DNA from 4 places in the Kocuria arenosa genome. Region 4 is predicted to be linked to each of the others. Evidence: riboswitches for the same ligand, from Rfam matches in the RefSeq annotation. Region 4 holds a riboswitch; each other region holds the start of a gene.
What was found. Region 4 has a riboswitch for S-adenosylmethionine ahead of ACFYE3_RS00770 (cobalamin-independent methionine synthase II family protein). Riboswitches for the same ligand answer to the same signal wherever they lie in the genome.
Positions count from the first base shown of each region.

Region 1: another riboswitch for S-adenosylmethionine. It lies ahead of ACFYE3_RS09320 (nuclease PIN); the one in region 4 lies ahead of ACFYE3_RS00770 (cobalamin-independent methionine synthase II family protein).
Region 2: another riboswitch for S-adenosylmethionine. It lies ahead of ACFYE3_RS11620 (MetQ/NlpA family ABC transporter substrate-binding protein); the one in region 4 lies ahead of ACFYE3_RS00770 (cobalamin-independent methionine synthase II family protein).
Region 3: another riboswitch for S-adenosylmethionine. It lies ahead of ACFYE3_RS11830 (bifunctional o-acetylhomoserine/o-acetylserine sulfhydrylase); the one in region 4 lies ahead of ACFYE3_RS00770 (cobalamin-independent methionine synthase II family protein).

Region 1 covers NZ_JBHZTA010000004.1:201,962-206,172, forward strand. Annotated here, with positions in the region: gene ACFYE3_RS09305 (cell division protein PerM) at 1-614, opposite strand, end outside; gene ACFYE3_RS09310 (glycosyltransferase family 4 protein) at 787-1,956, shown strand; gene ACFYE3_RS09315 (PIN domain-containing protein) at 1,960-2,343, opposite strand; gene ACFYE3_RS09320 (nuclease PIN) at 2,355-2,582, opposite strand; SAM riboswitch class IV at 2,596-2,721, opposite strand; gene ACFYE3_RS09325 (hypothetical protein) at 3,140-3,436, shown strand; gene cspE (transcription antiterminator/RNA stability regulator CspE) at 3,689-3,895, opposite strand; gene ACFYE3_RS09335 (DMT family transporter) at 4,109-4,211, opposite strand, start outside.
Region 2 covers NZ_JBHZTA010000006.1:81,449-85,659, reverse strand. Annotated here, with positions in the region: gene ACFYE3_RS11630 (GlsB/YeaQ/YmgE family stress response membrane protein) at 1-240, shown strand, start outside; gene dxr (1-deoxy-D-xylulose-5-phosphate reductoisomerase) at 371-1,645, shown strand; SAM riboswitch class IV at 1,690-1,806, shown strand; gene ACFYE3_RS11620 (MetQ/NlpA family ABC transporter substrate-binding protein) at 1,906-2,799, shown strand; gene ACFYE3_RS11615 (methionine ABC transporter ATP-binding protein) at 2,796-3,875, shown strand; gene ACFYE3_RS11610 (methionine ABC transporter permease) at 3,932-4,211, shown strand, end outside.
Region 3 covers NZ_JBHZTA010000006.1:121,665-125,875, forward strand. Annotated here, with positions in the region: gene metX (homoserine O-acetyltransferase MetX) at 1-658, opposite strand, end outside; gene ACFYE3_RS11830 (bifunctional o-acetylhomoserine/o-acetylserine sulfhydrylase) at 655-2,067, opposite strand; SAM riboswitch class IV at 2,144-2,259, opposite strand; gene ACFYE3_RS11835 (VOC family protein) at 2,401-3,039, shown strand; gene ACFYE3_RS11840 (hypothetical protein) at 3,686-4,211, shown strand, end outside.
Region 4 covers NZ_JBHZTA010000001.1:160,249-164,459, forward strand. Annotated here, with positions in the region: gene ACFYE3_RS00765 (cobalamin-independent methionine synthase II family protein) at 1-543, opposite strand, end outside; gene ACFYE3_RS00770 (cobalamin-independent methionine synthase II family protein) at 584-1,786, opposite strand; SAM riboswitch class I at 1,800-1,902, opposite strand; gene ACFYE3_RS00775 (3-hydroxybutyrate dehydrogenase) at 2,074-2,829, shown strand; gene ACFYE3_RS00780 (IclR family transcriptional regulator) at 2,891-3,667, opposite strand; gene ACFYE3_RS00785 (CoA transferase subunit A) at 3,810-4,211, shown strand, end outside.

The DNA.
Region 1 (4,211 bases), on a different contig from region 4:
ACCCCGGCGACGGCCGCGACGAAGCCGGCGCGCAGCACCGCCCACACGTAGGACCCGGCCCAGCGGGAGTACTGGCTCGTGCGCTCGACCCACGCGGCGGCGTTGACGCCGATCAGCCCCGGCAGCGACCGGGAGACCCGGTACGCGCCCACGAACCCTCCCAGGGCCACGGGGACGAGCGGGAAGACGGCGGCCGCGGCCGGGCTCGCCGAGACCTCCCCTCCGCCGAACAGCAGCGCGGCCGCGGCGCCGAACGCGGAGTAGGCGGCCAGGCCGCTGAGGTACGGCTGCCAGAACTGGCCCTCCCAGCAGGCGCGCGCCAACCGACTGCCGGCGTGCCACGCGAGCGCGAACGGGACCAGGGTCAGCCCGAGCGGGACGAGGTTGAGCGTCCCGCTGGTCGCGGGCAGCCCCGCACCCGGGTCCAGGGCCACCTGGAGCGGTGTGAGGTGGGCGAGCAGCCACACGTGACCGGAGAGCACGAACCCGCCGGTCAGACCGAGGGTGTCGAAGCCGTCGGCGAGCCACACCATGAGGACGCTCAGGAGGACCAGCAGGTAGGACACCACGGCCACGGAGCCGAGTTCCAGCACGCCCTGCAGCCACAGCGGCATCGGCACACCCCTGCGGTCGGGGCGTGCAGCGGGGGAAGAAGAGCCAAGGGAGTTCATCACCGCCCATCCTCCCACGCCCGCGCGGCGCCCCGGCAGAGGCTTCACGGCGCCTTCACCGGCGGGCCACGCCCCGCTCGCCGTCCGGTCGCCCGGTCCGGGCAGGCTCGGGCCCATGAGAGTCGCCGTGGTCGCCGAGCAGTTCCTCCCCCACCTGAACGGAGTCACCCACTCGGCGCTGCGGGTCGTCGAGCAGCTGGTCGCCGGGGGGCACGACGTCGTCGTCGTGGCGCCGTCCTACGACCCCGCGCCGCTCGGGCGCCTCGCGGAGGAGGTCGTCGAGGACCTCGACGGGGTGCCGGTGCACCGGCTGCCCGCCGTGCCGCTCACCGGCTACCCCGCTGTGCGGGTGGCCGGCGGGACCGTGGCGCGGGTGCGCCGGCAGCTGGAGCGCTTCCGGCCGGACGTGGTCCACGTGGCCTCCCCGTTCGTGCTGGGCCGCCGGGCGATCCTGGCGGCCCAGCAGCTCGGGGTGCCGTGCGTGGCGGTCTACCAGACGGACGTGCCCGGCTACGCGGCCAAGTACGGGGCGCCGTTCCTCGAGCAGCTCCTGTGGGGGCACGTGCGCTCCATGCACAACCTCGCGACGCTCACGCTCGCGCCGTCCACCTCGGCGGTCCGGCAGCTCACCGAGCACGGCGTCCGGGACGTGCACCTGTGGCGGCGCGGGGTGGACACCACCCGCTTCTCCCCGCGGCACCGGGACGAGCAGTGGCGGCGGGAGGTCGGCGGCGGCCGGCGGATCGTCGGCTACGTGGGCCGGATCGCACCGGAGAAGCAGGTCGAGGACCTCTCCGCGGTCGCGGACCTGCCCGGCACGCGCCTGGTGGTCGTGGGCTCGGGGCCGGAGGAGGACGCCCTGCGCCGCCGGCTCCCGCAGGCCCACTTCACCGGCCGCCGCAGCGGCGCGGACCTCGCGCGCATCATGGCCTCCTTCGACGTGTTCGTCCATCCCGGCGAGTTCGAGACGTTCTGCCAGACGATCCAGGAGGCCATGGCCTCCGGGGTGCCGGTCGTCGCGACCGGCCGGGGCGGGCCCCTCGACCTCGTGGACCGGTCCCGCACCGGCTGGCTCTATCCCCCGGGCGACCTCGGGGCGCTGCGCGGTCACGTGACCGATCTCCTGGGCGACGAGGCGAAGCGGGCCGCGTTCGGCGTCGCGGCGCACGCCGCGGTCCAGGGCCGGACGTGGGACGTGCTGGTCGGGCAGCTGCTCGAGCACTACGAGAGTGCTGTGGCGCTCTCGGGGCAGGGGCGAGGCCGGCGCCACCGCCGGGCCGCCTGAGGGCTACCGCCGCGCGGGGGACGCGTCCAGCACGGAGGCCCCGGTACCGGCGTACCGCCCCGGCTCCGCGGTCAGCACGGTCAGCCCGTGCACCAGGGCCGTGGCGGCGGTGAGCCCCGCGAGCGGGTCGGCCGCCCCTGACGCGCCCAGCGCGCCCCAGGCCCGGGCCACGGCGGCGTCGACCGGCAGCACCCGGCCCGGGAAGCGCAGCTCGAGCTGCTCCGCCCACAGCATCTCGTCGGGCCGCTCGGCGAGCAGCTCGCCGAGCACGGTGGCCGGGAGGAAGAGCCGCCGGTGACCGTGCCGGCGCAGGACCTCGGCCAGCTCGGGGCAGCGCTCCGGGGTGCGCACCCCCAGCAGCACGGAACGGTCCAGGAGGAGGTCCACGGCGACGGGCCTCAGGCCGCGGCGGCGAGCTCCCCGCGGGCCGGAGCCAGCAGGAAGTCCACGAACTCGGCGCGGATCTGCACCACGCGGGCGTAGTCCTCGAGGCTCATGGCGGAGGCGCTGATCGCCGGGACGCCCGGCGTCGGGTCGTTGGGGACGGAGTCCCTCGGTGCCGGGACGCTCGGGGAGGCCTCGGAGGCGCCCGCGCGGGCGACGGCAGGGTGGCGGGGGTCGGACATGACCGGGATCCTTCGTGCGCTCTTGCTCGCACCGGGTACCGCTGCTGCGGCGATGCGAGCCGCTTCGTCATCCGAACCACCCGTGAACATGGGGTTGGTGCCCGGTCAAGTCGGAGCTTGCCGACCGGGTCTCTTGAAGCTTCCTCCATTGAACCACACCGGCGGAACCGCATCTGCGCGCGGCGTCCCGGGGGATTCCGGGGCCACCCTCCTGTGCGCCGGTCTTCCCCGGAGCGTCACCGCTCCGACACCTCGACGACACATCGATGCGCTGGAATGGGCCTCGAACAACCGGGGACGGCGCCGGCGACGGCCCCGAGCATTACGCTTCGGTGACACAACTCACGACTCGCCTGTCGTGGTGTCGGAGCAGCGGGGTAGCCTGAACCTGCTTCTCGAGATGCGGCGTCCACGTGCTCGACCGGAGATCGACGATCCCCGACGAGTCCGGGAAGGGGCTCCGACCCGCTGCGCGCCAACCCGATGTTCCCGGGTGGATCGGATGACGAAGCGGCGGGCAACGCCATCGGATGCCTGCAAGAACGTCAGGAGAAAACATGACCATGTCCGAAGAAAGAACAGCCATCACCACCGACCAGCGCGAGGAGTGGATCGACGTGACCGTCACCGCCCTCCCCGATCTGCACCTCGTCCGGCTCACGTCGACCGACGGGGACGTGCAGGAGTACCTGAGCCCTGAGGCCGACGACCTCGCCGCCGCGGCGGAGCACACGGAGGGAACCGCGCAATGGTGCGCCAAGTACCGCCAGCTCCTCGTTCCCGGAGCCCTCGCGGCGACCGGACGGCACCCGTTCTTCAAGCTCCACCCCTCATCCCTCCCGATGTCGGCCTAGCCGGCGGACGGGACACGACGGAGGCCGCAGCCCAACGGGCTGCGGCCTCCGTCGTGCGAGGGCGGAACCGTGCGGGAGCGGAACCGTGCAGGGTTGGAACCGTGCGGGGTCGGAACCGCGCGAGGACGTGCCACGGTGCGGAACGTCCTGCCCCGGTGCCGGGTGGCCGGTGGCGTACGACGACAGAACCGCCGGCGGGCGGAGCCCGACGACGGTTCTGGAGGATCAGCGGGCCGGGGCCCGCGGGGATCCTTAGGAGATGACGTTGATGTTCGCAGCCTGGGGGCCCTTGGGGCCGTCCTGGGTCTCGAACTCGACGCGGTCGTTCTCGTTCAACGAGCGGAAGCCGTTCGAGTTGATCGCGGAGAAGTGGGCGAAGACGTCCTTGGAGCCGTCCTCGGGGGTGATGAAGCCGAAGCCCTTGTCAGCGTTGAACCACTTGACGATACCGGTAGTCATGGGAGACCTGATCCTTCATGAGATGAACGTTTCCCGACGTTCGAGAAACACAACAGTTGTGATGCATGGAAAACGTCTTCTCAGAAAAACTGCTGCACCCGAGTGGGCCGAACTGCTTGAAAGACAAAAACGAACCTCAACAACTGCGAACCACTCTACACGAGATCCGGCGCCCTGCCACCCGGGCGGTGCCGGGGCCCCGCCAGGAGCCGCTCAGGCCGGCGAGGCGCCCAGCTCGATCAGGAGCACTCCGCCGACGATGAGGGCCACCCCCGCCGCCGTCACCCAGGTGAACGGCTCCCGGAACAGCAGCCGG
Region 2 (4,211 bases), on a different contig from region 4:
ATCGCCGGCGCCCTCGCCAAGCTCATCATGCCGGGCAGCCAGGGCGGCGGCATCATCGTCACCATCGTCCTCGGCATCGTCGGGGCCCTCCTCGGAGGCTTCCTGGGCTCGCTGATCGGCATCGGGGACCTGGAGTCCGCGTTCGACATCGGCACCATCATCACCGCCGTCGTGGGAGCCCTCATCGTGCTCTTCATCTGGGGCGCGGTCTCCGGCCGCAAGGGTCGCGCCACGCGCTGACCCGACCCCGTCGGTCGCCGAGGCCCCGTCCACCGTTTCCGGTGGACGGGGCCTCGGTCCGTCCCGGGCCGGGCACCCCGGCCCGCCGGAGGCGCGGGACCGGGGACGCCGGCTGGGGGATACTGGGGCCATGACGCCCCCCGCCTCCCCTCCACGCGCCCGCCCGACGCCCGAGCTGAGCGCGCTGGCCGCCGCAGGTCCCCGCAGGATCAGCGTCCTCGGCTCGACCGGCTCGATCGGCACCCAGGCGCTCGACGTCGTGCGGGCCGCCCGCGGGCTCGAGGGCGCGGCCCCGTTCACCGTGGTCGCCCTCGCCGCCGGAGCACGCCATCTCGAGCTGCTCGCCGACCAGGCCGTCGAGACCCGCGCCGCGGTCGTGGCGACCAGCGGCACCGGTCAGGACGCCGCCCGGCTGGCCCGTCTGATCGCGGAGCGGGCCGCGGCCGCCGGGGCGGCGGGCTACCGCCCCGGCATCGAGCACGGGCCCGGTGCGGCGTCCGCGGCCGCCGCACATCCCGGCGCGGATCTCGTGCTCAACGGCATCACCGGCTCCATCGGGCTCGCCCCCACGCTGGCGGCGCTGCGGGCCGGGCATAAGCTCGCGCTGGCGAACAAGGAGTCGCTGATCGCCGGCGGCGCCCTCGTGAAGGCCGCCGCCGCGGCCACCGGGGACCCGGACGCCCTGATCCCCGTGGACTCCGAGCACTCGGCGCTGGCGCAGGCGCTGCGCGGCGGCACCGCCGGAGAGGTCGACCGGCTCGTGCTGACGGCCTCCGGCGGACCGTTCCGCGGCCGGTCCCGCGCGGAGCTGGAGTCGGTCACGCCGCAGGACGCGTTGCGCCACCCGACCTGGGACATGGGCCTGATGGTGACGACGAACTCGGCGTCCATGGTGAACAAGGCCCTCGAGGTGCTCGAGGCCCACCTGCTCTTCGACGTCCCCCTCGAGCGCATCGACGTGGTGGTCCACCCCCAGTCGGTCGTGCACTCCATGGTCCAGTTCGTGGACGGCTCCACCCTCGCCCAGGCCTCGCCCCCGGACATGCGCCTGCCCATCGCCCTCGGCCTGGCCTGGCCCCACCGGGTGCCCGGCGCCGCCCGGCCGTGCGACTGGACGCGCGCCACGGAGTGGACCTTCGAGCCCCTCGACCCGGTGGCGTTCCCGGCCGTCGAGCTCATCAAGGCGGCGGGGGAGCGGGGCGGGACCTTCCCCGCCGTGTTCAACGCGGCCAACGAGGAGGCGGTGCACGCCTTCCACGACGGCCGGATCCGGTTCCCCGCCATCGTGGACACGGTCGAGGCGGTGCTGGGCGAGCACGACGACGGCGGCCCGCTGGAGCTCGAGGCCGTGCTGGCGGCCGAGCGCTGGGCCCGCCACCGGGCCCGCGAGGTCCTCGCCCGCTGACGGGACGGGAGCCGCCCCCGCCGCACGTGCTAGTGTGTCGGGCGGATGACGAGTCCCAGCGCGAAGCCCTGGCTTGCTGGGCGGCAACCCTCTCCCGTAGTGGGGTGCCCCAGGTGAACCATCCGGCACCGGCCATCGACGGCCGGCGGCAAGTACGGTCCGACCGCGCACGCGCCCTCCGGCGCGCCCTCGACCGTGGCCGCCGGACCCACGGCGCCGGTCGAGACCTCGGACACCCCGGACCCACGGAAAGGCACCACATGCGATCGCAGCGCCTCCCCCTCCTCGCCCTGGCCACGACCCTCGGCCTCACCCTCACCGCCTGCGGCGGCTCCGGCGGGGAGTCCTCCGGCGAGGGCGCCCTCGCCGACGGCAAGGTCACCATCGGCGTCGTCGGCTCCCACCCGACCCACGACGTCCTCCAGCAGCTGGCCGAGGAGCAGGGCGTCACCGTCGAGTACGTCGACTTCTCCGACTACAACCAGCCCAACCCGGCCACCGAGTCCGGCGACGTGGACATGACCTGGTTCCAGCACGTCCCCTTCCTCGCGGACTACAACAACTCCGCCGGTGGCTCGATCACCCCCATCGGCTCGACGTCGATCTACCCGCTGGGCCTGTACTCCAACGAGCACGACTCCGTGGAGCAGTTCCAGGAGGGCGACGAGATCGCCGTGCCCAACGACGCCGTGAACCTCTCCCGGGCCCTGCTCGTGCTCGAGTCCGCCGGCCTCGTCGAGCTGACCAGCGACACCCTCATCCCCACGGAGCTCGACGTCGACACCGAGGCCTCGAAGGTGCGGGTCACCCCGGTCTCCGCGGAGCAGACGGTGCTCTCCCTCGACTCGGTGGCCGGCTCGGTGATCAACAACGACTTCCTCGCCCGCGCGGACATCGACCCGAAGTCCGCACTGGCCCAGGACGACCCGGAGGCGGAGGGCTCGCGCGCCTACGTCAACCTGTTCACCACGACGGAGGAGCTCGCCGACGACGAGACCCTCCGGCAGGTCGCGGACCTCTACCACGAGCAGGCCGTGATCGACGCCGAGATGCAGGAGACCAAGGACACCGCCGTGCCGCTGCAGCTGGAGCCGGAGGAGCTCCAGGAGCTGACCACCCGCTACCAGCAGGAGCTGAAGGACCAGGAGCAGTGAGCGCGGCGGTCCCCGCCGGGCCGTCCGCCACCGGGCGCCCGGACGAGGTGCTCGTCTCCTTCCGCAACGTCTCCAAGACCTTCCGCACCGGCTCGGGGCGCGCGGCGCGCGAGGTGGTGGCGGTCGACGACGTCAGCCTCGACGTCCGCCGCGGCGAGATCTTCGGGGTGATCGGCTACTCCGGGGCGGGCAAGTCCACCCTCGTGCGCCTCATCAACGGGCTCGAGCCCGTGTCCTCGGGGTCCCTGACCGTGGAGGGCTTCGAGGTGGCCGGGCGGCGCGAGACCGAGCTGGCGCCGGTCCGGCAGGAGATCGGCATGATCTTCCAGCAGTTCAACCTCTTCACCTCCCGCACCGTCGCCGGCAACGTCGAGTACCCGCTCAAGCGGGCCGGCTGGCCGAAGGAGGAGCGCCGGGCCCGGGTGGCCGAGCTGCTCGAGTTCGTGGGCCTGTCCGCGCGCGCCGGCAACTACCCGGAGCAGCTCTCCGGCGGGCAGAAGCAGCGCGTGGGCATCGCCCGCGCCCTGGCCACCAGCCCGAAGCTGCTCCTGGCCGACGAGTCGACGAGCGCCCTCGACCCGGAGACCACGCAGGAGGTGCTGCAGGTGCTGCAGCGGGTCAACCGGGAGCTGGGCATCACGATCGTGATCATCACCCACGAGATGGACGTGGTCCGGGCGATCGCCGACCGCGTGGCCGTGATGCAGGACGGGAAGGTCGTGGAGCACGGCTCCACCGTGGACATCTTCGCCCGGCCCCGCACCGAGACCGCCCGCCGCTTCGTCTCCTCCGTCCTGCACTCGGTGCCCGACGCCCGCGAGGTGGAGCGGCTGCGCCGCGCCCACCGCGGGCGCCTGGTGATCGTGGACGTCGGCGACGGCGTGGACATCGGCGGGGTGCTCTCCGACGGCGCCGCCCGCGGTGTCCGCTTCACCATCGCCTACGGCGGGATCAGCGTGCTCCAGGAGCAGTCGTTCGGGTCGCTGACCTTCGAGCTGACCGGCGAGGACACGGACGTGCAGGCCGTGGTCGACGCGATGTCCCGCATCACGACCCTGAGAGAGGTGGCCGCGTGAACGACTGGTCCGTCCTGGGACCCGAGCTGCTGTCCGCGCTCGGGGAGACCCTCTACATGGTGGCCGTCACGCTGCTGCTCGCCGGTCTGCTCGGCCTGCTCGTGGGCGTGGGCCTCTACGTCACCCGCCGGGGCAACATCCTGGAGCACCGGGCGGTGCACGAGGGCCTCAACCTCGTGGTGAACTTCGTCCGGCCGATCCCGTTCATCATCCTGCTCGCCGCGCTCGGACCGGTGACCCAGGGAGTCGTCGGGACGCGGCTGGGACCCAACGCGGCGATCTTCGCGATGACCATCGGGGCGATGTTCGCGGTGGCTCGCATCGTCGAGCAGAACC
Region 3 (4,211 bases), on a different contig from region 4:
GGATCGCGAGGTTCTGCGCCTGGCCCCAGGCGAGCTGCTCGGCGCTGGACTGGGCGCACGCGGCGACCACCGCGCACGCCCGGACCCGGTCGGGGCAGGTCACGGCCCACTCGAGGGCCCGGGCCCCGCCCATGGAGCCGCCGATGACCAGGCGCCAGGCCTCGATGCCGAGGGCGTCGGCCAGGGCCGCCTCGGCGTGCACGGAGTCCCGGACGGTCACGAGCGGGAAGCGGGAGCCCCAGGGGCGGCCCTCGGGGTCCACGCTCGGCGGCGCGGGGGTGGCCGGGCCCGTGGAACCGTAGCAGCCGCCCACGATGTTGGTGCAGACCACGAACCAACGGTTCGTGTCGATGGCGGCGCCGGGGCCGATCAGGCCCTCCCACCAGCCGCCGCTCTCCGCGGCGCGCCTCTCGACCTCGGGCGCGCCGGGGCGGGCCCGCCCGCTCGCCACGTGGGTGTCCCCGGTGAGGGCGTGCTCGACGAGGACCGCGTTGGAGCCGTCCGGGGCGAGCGTCCCCCACGTCTCGTAGGCGATCCGGACGTCGGGCAGCCGGAAGCCCGACTCGAGCTCCAGCTCGCCGATCCCGGTCACCCGCGGCACGCCGTCCTCGCGGACGGCGGTCCCGGCGTCGGCGCCTCCCACGACCGTCACGGTCACTCCTGTCCTCCCTGCGCGGCCGCGGCCGCGGCGAAGCCGTGCTCCAGGTCCGCCAGGATGTCGTCGATGTTCTCCAGACCCACGGACAGGCGCACGAAGCCGGGCTCCACGCCGGCGGCCAGCTGCTCCTCGGGCAGGAGCTGGCTGTGCGTGGTGGACGCCGGGTGGATCACGAGGGAGCGGACGTCGCCGATGTTCGCGACGTTCGAGTGCAGGGTCAGGGCGTCGACGAAGGCGGCTCCGGCCTCCCGGCCGCCGTCGAGGACGAAGCCCAGGATGGACCCGGCGCCCCGGGGCGCGTACTTCTGCGCCCGCTCGTGCCACGGGGAGGACTCCAGCCCGGCCCAGGACACCGAGCGCACGTCCTGGCGCGCCTCGAGCCAGCGGGCCACCTTCCCGGCGTTGTCCACGTGCCGCTCCATCCGCAGGGACAGCGTCTCGATGCCCTGCTCGATGAGGAACGCGTTGAACGGGGAGATCGCCGAGCCGAGGTCGCGCAGCAGCTGCACCCGGGCCTTGAGGATGTAGGACAGGTTGACGCCGAAGGGGCCGTCCGCGCCCAGGGCCTCGGCGTAGACGAGTCCGCCGTAGGACTCGTCCGGCTGGTTGAAGCCGGGGAAGCGCTCCGGGTAGTGGCCGAAGTCGAAGTTCCCGGAGTCCACGATCACGCCGCCGATGGCCGTGCCGTGCCCGCCCAGGAACTTGGTGGCAGAGTGCACCACGACGTCCGCGCCCCAGCGGAAGGGCTGGATGAGGTAGGGGGTCGCCACGGTGTTGTCCACGATGAGCGGCACCTCGTGGTCGTGGGCGATCCCGGAGACCGTCTCGATGTCGAGCACGTCGTTGCGCGGGTTCGGGATCGTCTCGGCGAAGAAGGCCTTCGTGTTCGGGCGGACCGCTTGCCGCCAGGCCTCGGGGTCGTCGGGGTCCGCCACGAAGGTGGTCTCGATGCCGAGCTTGGGCAGCGTGAACTTGAAGAGGTTGTAGGTCCCGCCGTACAGGCTGGGGCTGGCCACGATGTGGTCGCCCGCGCCGGCGACGTTGAGCACCGCGAACGTCGTCGCCGACTGCCCCGCACTGAGCATGAGGGCGCCCACCCCGCCCTCCAGGGCGGCGATCCGGTTCTCCACGACCTCCGTGGTCGGGTTGCCGATCCGCGTGTAGATCGGGCCGAGCTCGGCGAGCGCGAAGCGGTCGGCCGCGGCCTGGGCGTCGGGGAAGACGAAGGACGTGGTCTGGTGGATCGGCAGGGCGCGGGAGCCGGTGACCGGGTCGGGGCTCTGCCCCGCGTGGATCTGCCGGGTCTCGAAGGCCCAGCCCCCGGGGTTCTCGGGGGTGGGCCGTCCGGTCGCGGCCTCGCCGGTGCGGGGGACGGAGACGTCGGTGCTGGAAGCGGGGAGATCGGACATGCCGTGGGACTCCTTGCGGAGGTCAGGGGTCCCGTCCCGGTCGAGTCGGTGCGGCCGGGAACGGCCGGGCGCCGGGGACCCGCGCTTGCTCGCTCGCCGGTCGCGAGGAGCCTGGTCTTCACCCAGGGCACCCCACCGCGGTGGAGGGTTGCCGGCCAGCTAGCTGGGGCTTGGACGCTGGCGCTCATGACCTGGACAGCATTCTCCGGATCAGGGCGTCACGGCGTCAAGCCGGACCCGGGCGTGACACCCGGCACGGGGCGTCGCCCGCACGACGCCCGGCGCGTCGCGGACCGATTTGGAGACCAAACTCACAGGGTGCACGATGTGCCCATGAGAGTCGACCACGTGTCCTACGCCTGCCGCCCGGAGGGCCTGGCGGCCACCACCGAGCGCATCGCGGACCAGCTCGGGATCGAGCCGGTCAAGGGCGGGGTGCACCCCCGTTTCGGCACCCGCAACATGATCCTGCCGCTGACGAACCACCAGTACGTGGAGGTCGTCGAGGTCCTCCAGCACCCGGCGGCGGAGAAGGCGCCCTTCGGCCAGGCCGTGCGCGCCCGGTCCGAGGCCGGCGGCGGCTGGCTGGGCTGGGTCGTGGAGGTCGAGGACCTCACTCCCTTCGAGCGGCGCCTCGGGCGCCACTCCGTGCCGGGCCAGCGGGTGTTCCCGGACGGCCGGTGCCTGGAGTGGCACCAGATCGGCGTGAAGGGCCTGATCGCGGACCCGCAGCTGCCGTTCATGATCCACTTCGACTCCGACCCGGAGATGCACCCGTCCCAGGCGCGGATCACGGACGTGGGGCTCGCGGGGATGACCATCGCCGGGGCCCCGGAACGGGTCGCCGAGTGGCTGGGCGCCCCCGTCGAGACCGCGCTCGAGGACCTCGAGGTCGACTGGCGCTATCCGGACGGCACCCCGGGGGTGCTCTCCGTCACGTTCAGCACCCCGGACGGCCCCGTCACCATCTGAGATCGGACGACCCCACCGGGCCGCTCCGCTCGCGGCCTCCGGGCTCGCAGCAGCCGCGGCTGCTCGTCGTGGTCATGGCCGCGGTCGGCGACCAGCCGTCGGGGCACTCGACGGGCCCGGCCACGATCGACGTCGGCCGGGGCCGATGTGACTCCCCCCGGGCGCGCTCTGGAGCCCCGTGGAACAAGTGCCTCCTCGGGGAGGTCCTGTGACCCGGCAACGATGTCACAAAACGTGTCGAACCGTCATGGTGCTGATGGTCCCTGGGGCCCCCGGCGGCGCCCGCGGGGCCTGCCTGTCGCGCCCCTCGGGGAAGGGCTGCTGCGGTGGCCGGCAGTTGTTCCCGCGGCTCCAGAATCCCGTGTGACCTGCAGGAACGCGACTGACTTACTGGTCAGCAGCCAGGGGGCACTCCTGGGCGCAGGCCGCGGAACCCCCGGCCCGTCCCGTCCCGCCCCCGGAGGAACGAGGTCCGACGGGACAGAGATTTGTTGCCATTGCTCCTGGTCGGACTCTTGAACGCGCCGCTAACCCCCTTCTACCGTGGTGTCACCCGGTTCTCAGGGAAGGCCCATCTCACAGGCCTTGACATAGATTCTCTCGCGTGCATGACGCTTTCTTCGTCATGCCCTCCTTAGGGGAAACCATGAACGATCTGCACAAGACTCTCGCCGGTGCGGCCATCGCGGCCGCCCTCCTCGGAAGCTCGCTGGGCGCCCCCGCATTCGCGGGCGAGGGCCATGAGCACGAGCATAACGGTCATCACCATGGCAAATCCAGCGATGACCACAAGCATGACTACGGCGACGAGAAGGACAACGCGAAGGACGACGAGAAGGACGACGGGGACGACAAGAACGGCGGCTGGTACCACGACGAGAACGAGAACGGCGAGAGGGACGACGAGGAGAAGTACCACCACGAGCACGTCTGGCAGCACGACGGCGAGCACTGGTACCACGACGAGAACGAGAACGGCAAGAAGGACGACGACGAGAAGTACCACCACGAGTTCACCTGGGAGCACGACGACGAGGACGAGGACTACGCGCACGCGTGGAAGGACTCCGACCGGGACGGCAAGGAGGACTGCGACGACGACGACGACGACAACGACGGCCAGAAGGACAAGGACGACAAGGACGACGACAACGACGGCGACGAGGACAAGC
Region 4 (4,211 bases):
TCCGGTCTCCGCCCCGGTGGCCGCCATGGCGGCCCGGAGGTTGCGGACGTCCGAGGCCACCGCCTCCTGGCCGGTGTAGGTCAGCGGTCCGGTGATCTTGGGCTGTTTGGTCGAGGAGCGTCCGGTGAGGATGCCCGACGCCGGGTCCTCGTACGCCTCCCGGAAGCGCTCGCGGTCCCGGCGGTCCGGGAAGCTCGTGAGCACGATGTGGCCGGGCGAGGAGCGCTTCTTCTCCGTGGACGCCCACCGGTCCTCGTCGGAGGGGGTGAGGCCGCCGAGGCGGGAGAAGGAGTAGTTCCACCACGCGCCGTAGTCGACCGCGCTGGACATCGTGTGCCCGTACTCGCCGTCGTTGACGACGTCCACGCCGATCTCGCGCTGCCGGCGGACCACGTCCTCGACGCCCACGGCGAGCTCGTCGGTGAGCTGCTCGAAGGTGGTGGCGCCGTCGGCGTGCCGCTGGTTGGCCTCGAGCAGGCGCGGGGTGCGCGGCAGGGAGCCCACGTGGGTGGTCTGCACGTGATCGGTGTTCTGCATGGTCATGCGTGTCCTCCTGGGGATCTGCGGGAAGGTCGGGGGCCGGTCAGGACCACAGCCGGCGGGAGGCGAGCTCGGCCCCGCGGGCGAGGGTCTCGAGCTTGGCCTCGGCGATCTGCGGGTGGATCCGCCCGCCCAGGCCGCAGTCGGTCGAGGCGATGACGTTCTCGCGGCCCACCTGGCGGGCGAAGCGCTCGATCCGGTCGGCCACGAGCTCGGGGTGCTCCACGACGTTGGTGGCGTGGGAGACGATCCCCGGGATGATGACCTTGCCCTCGGGCAGCTCGTGGTCCTGCCAGACCTTCCACTCGTGCTCGTGCCGGGCGTTGGCGGCCTCGAAGCTGTAGCCGCCGGCCCTGATGGAGAGCATGAGCTCCACCAGGTGCTCGAACCCGAGGTCCGTGGTGTGCGGACCGTGCCAGGAGCCCCAGCACAGGTGGAAGCGGACCTGCTCCTCCGGGATGCCCTCGAGGGCGTAGTTGAGGGCCTCGACCCGCTTGCGCGTGAACGCCAGGTAGTCCTCCACGCTGGGCTCGGGGTTGACCTGGTCCCAGTTCTCCGCGATGGACGGGTCGTCGATCTGCACGATCAGCCCGGCGTCCGTGATCGCCCGGTACTCCTCGCGCATGACCTCGGCGCACGCGGTGAGCACCTCGTCCTCGTCCGCGTAGTGGGTGTTCTCCAGCCGGGCGCACGAGCCCGGGGACAGCGCGGCGAGATAGCCCTCGCTCGCGCCCGTGGCCTCCAGGCCCGCCCTGAGGTTGCGGATGTCGGCCTCCAGCGCCGCGTGGCCCGTGTACTCCAGCTTCCCCGTGATCTTCGGGAACGGCGCCTGCTTGCCCGTGGTGATGCCCGAGGCAGGATCCATGTACGCCTCGTGGAAGATCCGGCGGTCCCGGCGGTCCCCGAAGCTCGTCAGCACCACCCGGCCGGGGGAGGAGCGCTGCGGCTCCTGCTCCCACAGGTCCACCTCGCCGGGGGTGAGGCCCGAGATCCGGGCGAAGATGTAGTGCCACCAGGCGCCGTAGTCGACCTCCGCGGCCATGACGTGGCCGTACTCGCCGTCGTTGACCACGTCGATCCCGAGCTCGTCCTGCCGGCGGACCACGTCGACCACGGAGTCCTGCAGGAGCCGGTCGTACTCGGCCTCCGGGACACCGCCCTTCACCCGGTTCGCCTCGAGCAGCGCCGGGGTCCGGGGGAGGGACCCGGCGTGGGTCGTGCGGATGCGGTCGGCACTGTGCAGCATGGGGCGTACGTCCTTTCCATCGGTCCTGGCGGTAGCACCGGAGGCGGGACGGGGAACCGTCGCCCGGGTTGCTGCGGCGTCGTCGAGCCAGATCTCTCGGCCGCTCTGGATGGTGACCTCCCCATCCAAGCGCACCGGCGGGCGCCGCGCCATTCGGTGCCCGCGTGACGGGCATGACGGATTGTGACACGCGCGGTCCTGCTCGCCGTCGTGGTCCGGATCACATACCGTGACGGTGAGCGGTGCCCCGGACCCGGCGGGCACCGCGGACGGAAGGAAGGATCCCCATGTTCCAGGACAACGGCCTCGAGGGGCGCACCGCGCTTGTGACGGGCGGAGCGAGCGGCATCGGCCTGGCGGCCGCCCGAGCCCTCTCCGGCGCGCACGCCCACGTGGTGGTGGCCGACGTCGACGAGGCCGGCGCGCAGCGCGTCGCCGGCGAGCTCGGCGGGCGGGCCTGGGCCGTGGACCTGCTCGACACCGGGGCGCTCGCCGAGCTGAGCCTGGAGGTCGACGTGCTGGTCAACAACGCCGGCATCCAGAAGGTGTCCCCCCTGCAGGAGTTCGATCCCGCGGACTTCCACCGCATCCTCGTGCTGATGCTCGAGAGCCCGTTCCTGCTGGTGCGCGCGGCGCTGCCCCACATGTACGAGAAGGGCTGGGGGCGCGTCATCAACGTCTCCTCCGTGCACGGGCTGCGGGCGTCCCCCTACAAGAGCGCCTACGTCTCGGCGAAGCACGGTCTCGAGGGGCTCTCCAAGACCATCGCGGTGGAGGGCGCGGCCCACGGGGTGACCAGCAACTGCATCAACCCCGGCTACGTGCGCACCCCGCTCGTCGAGAAGCAGATCGCCGACCAGGCGAAGGTGCACGGCATCCCCGAGTCCGAGGTGGTGGAGCGGATCATGCTCGGCGAGACGCCGATCAAGAAGCTCGTGGACCCGGAGGACGTCGGCAGCCTCGTCGCGTGGCTGGCCGGGCCGCACGCATCCATGGTCACCGGGGCGTCCTACACGATGGACGGCGGCTGGACCGCGCGCTGAGCCCCGTCCCCGCGCCGGTGGCGTGCCTCGTCCGGGCCGTCCGGCGCCGGCCCGGGGCCGCTCAGCGGTGGCCCAGCTCCCGGGAGAGCCGGTGGGCCTCCGTGAGCAGGGCCCGCCCCAGGGGCTGCCGGCGCTCGCCGGTGAACCGTGGCTCGATGCCCGTGAGGCTCAGCGCGTAGACCGGCGCGCCCGTCGCGTCGAAGACTGCCGCGGCCATGCCCCAGCTGCCCTCGACGATCAGCCCCGGGTTCACCGCGAAGCCCTCCCGCCGCACGTCCGCGAGCAGCTCCCGGACCCGCTCGGGCGTGTGCAGGGGACCCCACTCGGCCCGGGCCCCGGCCGTGGCCGCGAGGACCCGGTCCACCTCCGCGTCCGGGAGGTGGGCCAGGATCGCCAGCCCCGCCGAGGCCACGCCGAGCGGGAGCCGCAGCCCCTCGTAGAGGACGTGGGAGCGGATGGGGAAGGCGCCCTCCACGCGCGCCAGGCAGACGGTCTCCAGCCCGCGGCGGACGGAGAGGAAGGCGCTCTCGCCGGTGGCCTCCGCGAGCCGGCGCAGCGAGGGCCCGGCCAGTTCCCGGATCGGGTAGCGGTGGGCGGCCACCGCGCCCAGCACGTACAGCTCCGGGCCCAGCTGCCAGGCCCCGGTGCCGGCATCGCGGTCCACGAGACCCTCCTCGGCGAGTCCCGTGAGCAGCCGGTGCACGGTGGGGCGGGTCAGCCCGGTCTCGGCCGCGAGCTCGGCGACCGTGCTGCCCTCCTCCCGCCCGGCGACGGCCCGCAGCAGCTGCCCCACCCGGTGGACCACCTGGGTGCCCGCGCTCGTCCGCTCCTGTGCCATGACTCCACTATATGGACAGTCGGGGCACGAATGGCCGGATGCTGAGGATATCTACCGTCATTCCGGGAGAGCTGTTGACCGGTATGTGGAGGCTCCCTAGATTGAGTGCTGAGTCACCGTCGCACGAGAGGGAGGGACAAAGGTGTCCAAGGTCAGAGACAACGCTGTGGAGCTGCTGGCGGAGAGCCTGCGGGACGGCATGACGCTCGCCGTGGGCGGGTTCGGGCTGAGCGGGATCCCCCGGGATCTCATCGACGCGGTGCGGGACTCCGGGGCCACGGGCCTGACGGTGGTCTCCAACAACATGGGCGTGGACGGCAAGGGCCTCGGGGTGCTGCTCGAGAACCGCCAGGTGCGGAAGGTCCTCGCCTCCTACGTGGGCGAGAACAAGCGGTTCGCCCAGCAGTACCTGGACGGCGAGCTCGAGGTCGAGTTCAATCCGCAGGGCACCCTCGCCGAGCGGCTCCGGGCCGGCGGCGCGGGCATCCCCGCCTTCTACACGAAGACCGGCGTGGGCACCCTCGTGGCCGAGGGCAAGCCGCAC